3 regions of the Hymenobacter taeanensis genome follow, and region 3 is predicted to be linked to each of the others. Evidence: riboswitches for the same ligand, from Rfam matches in the RefSeq annotation. Region 3 holds a riboswitch; each other region holds the start of a gene.

Region 1 (2,266 bases), 110 kb from region 3:
GAGCGCAGCTGAAGCATCTCTGCCGCTTCATTACTGTACTAGGCCAGTTGGTTAGCCAGAGGGAGAGATGCTTCGGCTGCGCGGACGCCAGATCAAGCAGGACGTTCTAAGCTTTGCCAAATCACCTAGTCTAGCCCGCGGGCACTGGCTCCACCACCGGGTCGGGGCCATCGTGGTGGGTAGTGGCGTGTAGGCCACATTCCTTGGCGGAAAGGTCTTCCCACCACCAGCGGCCGGCCCGGAAATCCTCGCCTGGCTTAATAGCGCGGGTGCAGGGGGCGCAGCCAATGCTTACGAAGCCCTGCTGGTGCAGCGGATTTACCGGAATGCTGTTTTCCTGGGCGTAGGCCACGGCTTGCTCCCAGGTCCAGTCGAAGAGGGGGTGAACTTTGGTTAGCTCATGGGCGGCATCCCACTCCACGGGATCCATGGTTTGCCGGTTCTGCGACTGCTCAGCCCGGATGCCGGTAACCCAGGCCTGCTGCCCTGCCAGGGCCCGGTTCAGGGGCTCCACCTTCCGGATGTAGCAGCACTCCTTGCGGTTATCGACGCTCTCGTAGAAGCTGTTGGGGCCTTTGGCGAGGAGCAAATCCTGCACACTTTCCTGGCGCGGGAAGTACACCTCAATGGGCTGCTCGTACTTCAGCAGAGTCTTATTCCAGATAGAGTAGGTCTCCTGAAAATTGCGCCCGGTGTCCAGCGTGAATACCTTGATAGGTAGCCCATTCGCGAAAATCAAGTGGCTGATAATCTGATCTTCCAGCCCGAAGGAAGTAGAGAAGACGGCTTTGCCGGGGAAGTGCTCTGCCACCAGACGTAAGCGCTCCAGGGCGGTAGCAGATGTGAGCCGAAGGCGCAGGTCGTCGAGCACGGGCAGGACGGCCGGCGCAGCAGATGCTGCAGACATAACAAGAAGAGAAGTGAGGAGTGGCCACCGTAAGGGCAGCAGTCCGGCCGAAAATGGCCCAGGCAGTAAGGCATCGTCGCGGCGCGACAGGTGCACAATTTCGCCGGGCGAAAAAGGCGGGTGCAGACGATTCAGCCGGACGCGCACTTGCGCACGTCAGAGAAGCTTAATCAGCCTACAAACCAGGAAAAAGGAGGAGTGTGGCCCTTAGCAACAACAACATGCCCCTGCCATACAGACGGGAGTAGCCATACCACAACACCCATGCTGTACAGCAGTGGAGGTGGCAGAATCGGCGGAGTTGATGAAGCGGTTCACGGTGCTGTTGTTTTTATATGGTCAGGACTTGGCACCGTTCCGCACTTACGGATGGTTGCCGGCGCTTCGTAGAGCCTGTCTCTCCACGCCTCTGTATAAAAACAATCCTTTTGTGGGTAAAGAATTGGTCCTACAAATGTACTGGTCGAAATTTTACACTTCCAAATTTTATTTTTTCAGCAGTTGATCTGGTGCTGCTGTCAAAAGCAAAAATGGGGAAAGCGTAGGTGGGAAAACCAGACATTCGGGTGGACTAACTATGTAGGGCAATAATTGTTTTTCAACTGGGTTGATGAATACAGGGTATATATGTTTAAAACCATGATTATCAATAAATTAAAATGATGTTGATAAAGTATATATCAATGGTTTGCATGTAGAAACTTGACAAGAATAAAGCTTCCTGAAAAAGCAAAAGGGCTTCACGTTGTGCCAGTGTGCTAGGACAGATTATGGAATAAATCGACGGCTAATTTTCTGCAAAACGCCAGTGGCTTCGGGCGCCGAGTTGGTGAGCAGAATTATGCCGCCGTACAAAATCGTCAGTACCGTGGAGCGCAACAGCATCGTCAGGAAAGGGGAGGATAGCGCTGGAAGGAGCCAGGCCGCACCACCCGCCGCGGCGGCAATTCCCAGAATCAGCGGGATGCGCCAGGTGAAGGGCTGCATGCGGTAACTATGCCACACAAACCACGTTCGAGCCACATTGATACTTACCTGGGCTACGCAGGCGGCTACTGCTGCCCCCACCATGCCCAGACGCGGTATCAAAAGCCAGTTCAACGCCACCGTCAACAAGGCCAGCGATACGTTGAAAATCAAGTCGTAACGGTAACGGGGGGAGGTTATAACAATCAGGGCATTTACGCCGGTGATGCCATCGAAGAGCTTACTGCCGAGCAGCAGCAGGACCACCACTGTACCTTCGGCGTAGCTGGTGTTGCGCATCAAGGAGTAGATGAAATCCAGATTCAACCCAATGCCCAAGGCCAGGTAGCAGCCCAGCAGCGTGTTGAGGCGAGTGGCACGGCGGTAGAAGTC
Region 2 (2,266 bases), 120 kb from region 3:
AGATAAGCCACAAAAAAAAGCCCCAACAAATTTGTTGGGGCTTAGGAGAATGAGTCAGGCCGGTTTAGCTTTTAGCCTTGCGCTGAGCTTTGTGCTTTTCAACTTTATCGGCACGAAGCTGAGCGTACTTAGTGTACTGGTCGGCACTCAGAATTTGCTTCAGCTGAGCTTCGTAGCTGGCCTTATCGGCCTTCATTTCCTGCTTGCGCGCATCAGTCTTACCGGCCGAGGCGTACTTGGCGCGGTTTGCCTGCATTTCCTGGTAGCGGGCAAGGTGCAGCTGACGCACTTTTTGGGTCTGCTCAGCCGAGAGGTTTAGCTGCTTAGCCAAGTGTTTGGCTTTTTGCTCAGCCTTTTGCTCGGGCGTTTTCTGGGTTTTACCAGCCTGCTCGGTTTTTACTTTGTGTTTGCCTTTGGCAGAAACAGTTTGGGCTGAAGCAATACCAGCCGAGAAAGAGAAAGCAGCGAGAAGAACAAGAACCTTTTTCATAAGACAGTATTTGTATTGTTAAATCAGAGAGTGGAAACAGGAGTAAGCTTAGATGCATCATCCGGGCTTCTGAGAGATGTATTTGCAACTCAAATGCCAACCTTTCCTTTTTATCTGATTTTTTGAAAAATAAAAAAAAGTCAATTTTCCTTTTAAACCTTCTGGTTGTTTGGCTGTCGGGCGCCGTTTGAAGTAGTGGGAGTGGCCTAGGCCACTGCCTGGGAGCATTTGTAAATGCGCACTAGCTGGTTGTACCTTTGCCCTACCAATTCTTTTTCGACCAAAGGATTGTTTTTATACAGAGGCGCTGAGAGACAGGCTCGATGAAGCGTCGGCAACCATCCGCAACTGCCGGAACGGTGCCAATTCCTGACCATATAAAAACAAGTTGCCGTGGATTTTCGCCCCTGCCGTACTGCCCGTTTTGTAGTTTCCGCTGCCTGCTTCGGTGTGCCCACCGTTGAGCAAGCCTGTTGTTGCGGTGGGTGTTGTTGCTGTTGAACCCGCAGCCCGTTTGCCTGTATCGCGTTAACGCGCAAGCCGCTTAAGCCGCGGTAGCGTTTTTCCCTCCCGTTTTTTTCTGGTTGTGCCGGCTGCTCCGGCACCGTGTCGGTTGGCACCACCCGTTTCGGCGGGGGCGTGATAAGCCAAACGCCTTGTGTTACTGAGCTGCTCCTGTGTACGCCACCGGCCGGCACCCCACAACCAGCCCCTTTACCTCACCGGCCAGCCGTGCGCTGGCATTCACTTTTTATGCTTAAAAAATCTCTGGAACTGCTGCGGCAGGAAGCGGCCGAAACGGGCGCTAACACCCTAAAGCGAAGTCTGAATGGCTTCAACCTAATTACCATTGGTATTGGGGTAATCATTGGGGCTGGTCTGTTCTCGCTCACTGGCATCGCCGCCGCCAACAATACCGGTCCGGCCATTACGCTCTCATTCATTGTGGCGGCCATTGGCTGCGCGTTTTCAGCGCTTTGCTACGCTGAGTTTGCCTCCATGGTGCCCGTGTCAGGCTCGGCCTACACGTACGCCTACGCTACCATGGGCGAGCTATTTGCCTGGATTATTGGCTGGGACCTGGTGCTGGAATACTCCGTAGGCGCCGCCACGGTAGCCATCAGCTGGTCGCAGTACCTGCTGAAGTTCCTCGACAAGTCGGGTATTCATTTGCCACCGCAGTTGGTGATGTCGCCGTTTGAAACCGCCAAGCTGGCCGACGGGAGCCTGGTGCACGGCTACGTGAATGTGCCGGCCATGCTGATTGTGGCGCTCATTACGCTCATCATTATTCGGGGCACCAAGGGCTCGGCGTGGTTTAATGGGCTGGTTGTAACGCTCAAGGTGGCAGTAGTATTGGTATTTATTGCCCTAGGCTGGCAGTACATTGATCCGGCCAACTACCATCCCTACATCCCGCAGAATACGGGCACGTTTGGTGAGTTTGGCTGGAGCGGCATTCTCCGCGGTGCCGGCGTAGTGTTCTTCGTGTTCATTGGCTTTGATATTGTGGCTACCATGGCCCAGGAAACCAAGAATCCGCAGCGCAACATGCCCATCGGTATCATTGGCTCCTTGGTTGTCTGCACCATTCTATTCGTGCTGTTCGGGCACGTGATGACTGGCCTAGCCAACTATACCGAGTTCAAGGGCAGCGCCGCGCCCGTGGCCATTGCCATTGAAAAAACGCCCTACGCCTGGCTGTCATCGGCTGTAATTCTGGCTATTATCATTGGCTACACTTCCGTAATTCTGGTGGATTTGCTGGGCCAGACC
Region 3 (2,266 bases):
ACACTACGTTCAGCGACAAACGGCCGCCACTGATATGGTCGATGTTGGCGGCTTGCTTAGCTAGCAGAGCAGGGGAGTGAAAGGTAGGCCGCACGGCCACCATGAGCTCTAGTTTCTTGGTAACGGCCGCTAAGGCCGCCGCCGTACTCCAGGCATCCAGGGAAGGAGCTTCTTCACCCTTGATGTCGTTGAGGTTCAACTCCGCAATAAGGGAAAGGTCGTAGCCTAACTCCTCACTGCGTTGGGCCAGCGTTTTCACGTAGTCCCAGTCGGCGCGCATGTTTTCGTCCTCCACATTGCGCAACCACCCGCCAAAAACGGGCATCCAATATCCGTATCTCATTATTGCGCGATTAGGTCAGCGGGTGAAGAAGTTAATTCGTCAGCGGTAGCTAGTTCTGTGCCCGACGTAGCACCGGGTAGCTGCGTTTCGAGGTAGTCTACGAAGCGGGCGTAAGGGTCAAAGCCTACCACGTTCACGGCGTCGGCCACGAAGTTTGAGAGGGCGTTGATGTCGTAGAACAGCACGTCGCCGGTGCGGTCATCAATGAGGTACTCAATGCCGCCTACGTCAATCTTGGCAGCGGCCACAATGCGCTCCACTGCTGCAATAACTTCGGCCGGGGGCGTGAAAGCTTCTACCTGAATGCCCTTCTTGGGCGCTTCGGTGAGACAGAACTCCGCCGACTGCTCCTCCGGAATTTGGCAGATTTCGGCGGGGCACAGGTTGAAGCTTTCACCGGTAGTGTACACTTTCATGGCGTACAGGAACTTGCCATCAAGGGTTTCTACCCGGTGAATGTTGCCACCGCGGGGCGTCACGTACTCCTGCACCAAAGCGGTCTGGTCGATGCCCAAGTCAATCTGGCCAGCGGCTACGGCAGCCTCTACTCCTTCAATGGTATCAAAGCGAATAATACCCGCACCGCTCCCGCCAATGTTCACTTTCACCACAATAGGAAATTGAAGCTGCCGGGCCGCATCTGGCACGCGAGAAGCGTGGTTGATAACAAACGACTTCGGAAACTTCAGGCCCAGTGAAGCAAACAGGGAGAGCTGGCGGGCCTTATTGGTTTCAATGGCCGTAGCTGCCGAACCATTGATGATGCGGGTGCCGATACGCTCCAGATGCGTAGCATAGCCAGCCGTGTGGAAGATACCCTGCCCGTGGCCGCGCAGGTAAGCTGAGGAACTCATGCGGTTGACCACGAGCGAGTAGCGGCTCTCTTTCTCAGACGGGTCGAAGAGGTGGTGGGCGGCGTCGATTTTCTCGTAGGCCAGTCCGCGGCGGTCTAGCTCGGCGAAAAGGGGCTTAAACCACTCAGGATGTTCGAAATAAATGCCAATCGGCTTTGCAGCGTGAGCCATCAGAAAAGGAAAGAATGAAGTATGAGAGGAGGGTACGGGAACCCAGCGGCCCCGAGATAATAAGCGCAGCATAGCCTCTTAGGCGGTAAGTAGGCTACCTGGAAATGCACTGATTGAATGAACAGCTGACAGCTGCAAATGGTGTCTTCCTGCAGTCTGTAAGAAGCAGTGTATTCACGGGTAAGCACTTGGTATATATGTGCTTAACATGACTTTAGAAACTGTAGAGCAGAAGGGCTTGCAGGATCTAAAAAGCAGGAAGAGGAGGCGGCAGCAAGCCGCAAACCAGGCCGGAAGTGGCCTAGGGCAAAAATGTGTTTACCAACAACAACAGGGGCCTGCCAAAACCAGAGCAACGGACAAAACGCCCATAGGTCGGTTAACCGATTGCGGAGCAACGTGAGCAGCAGAGAAAGCGAGGAAGTTGTTGGTAGTAGCCACGGCAACTTGTTTTTATATGGTCAGGACTTGGCACCGTTCCAGTAACTGGGGGTTGCCGGCGTTTCATAGAGCCTGTCTCTCCACGCCTCTGTATAAAAACAATCCTTTGGTCGAAAAGAATTGGTAGGGCGAAGGTAATGCGCTGGCAAGGAAACTTCCAAATACCTGTTTTTCGCTGACATCCCATCGGGCCAGCAGAGGCCGTATAAGGAGTTTTGGTTGGGGCCAGCCCAAAATCTTTTACCGGTCCTACCTCGCCACACTGTTACTTCGCATTCGGTTTCAGCAAGCAGTTGTCATCAATGAGCACAGGGAAAGGAGTAGAAAGCCAGCCAGAAGCAGCCCGCACCCACGCAAGTACCCCAGCCAACCATAGGGCTGAGTCGCGCGCCGCAATGGCTGTTCTGTGTCTTTCTGAAAGTTTGGGTGGCCTAGAGATTAACACAATCAAGTTTTC

What was found. Region 3 has a riboswitch for S-adenosylmethionine ahead of HMJ29_RS15850 (ATP-grasp domain-containing protein). Riboswitches for the same ligand answer to the same signal wherever they lie in the genome.
Region 1: it holds a riboswitch for S-adenosylmethionine, as region 3 does, so the genes downstream of both, HMJ29_RS15445 (phosphoadenylyl-sulfate reductase) here and HMJ29_RS15850 (ATP-grasp domain-containing protein) in region 3, are expected to answer to the same signal.
Region 2: it holds a riboswitch for S-adenosylmethionine, as region 3 does, so the genes downstream of both, HMJ29_RS15405 (amino acid permease) here and HMJ29_RS15850 (ATP-grasp domain-containing protein) in region 3, are expected to answer to the same signal.

What each region holds. Positions count from the first base shown of each region.
Region 1 covers NZ_CP053538.1:3,683,658-3,685,923, forward strand. The annotation lists gene HMJ29_RS15445 (phosphoadenylyl-sulfate reductase) at 131-907, opposite strand; SAM riboswitch class I at 1,236-1,327, opposite strand; gene HMJ29_RS15450 (lipopolysaccharide biosynthesis protein) at 1,676-2,266, opposite strand, start outside.
Region 2 covers NZ_CP053538.1:3,668,979-3,671,244, forward strand. The annotation lists gene HMJ29_RS15400 (DUF4890 domain-containing protein) at 65-490, opposite strand; SAM riboswitch class I at 782-874, shown strand; gene HMJ29_RS15405 (amino acid permease) at 1,244-2,266, shown strand, end outside.
Region 3 covers NZ_CP053538.1:3,790,322-3,792,587, forward strand. The annotation lists gene HMJ29_RS15845 (LLM class flavin-dependent oxidoreductase) at 1-343, opposite strand, end outside; gene HMJ29_RS15850 (ATP-grasp domain-containing protein) at 343-1,368, opposite strand; SAM riboswitch class I at 1,819-1,908, opposite strand; gene HMJ29_RS15855 (glycosyltransferase family 4 protein) at 2,112-2,266, shown strand, end outside.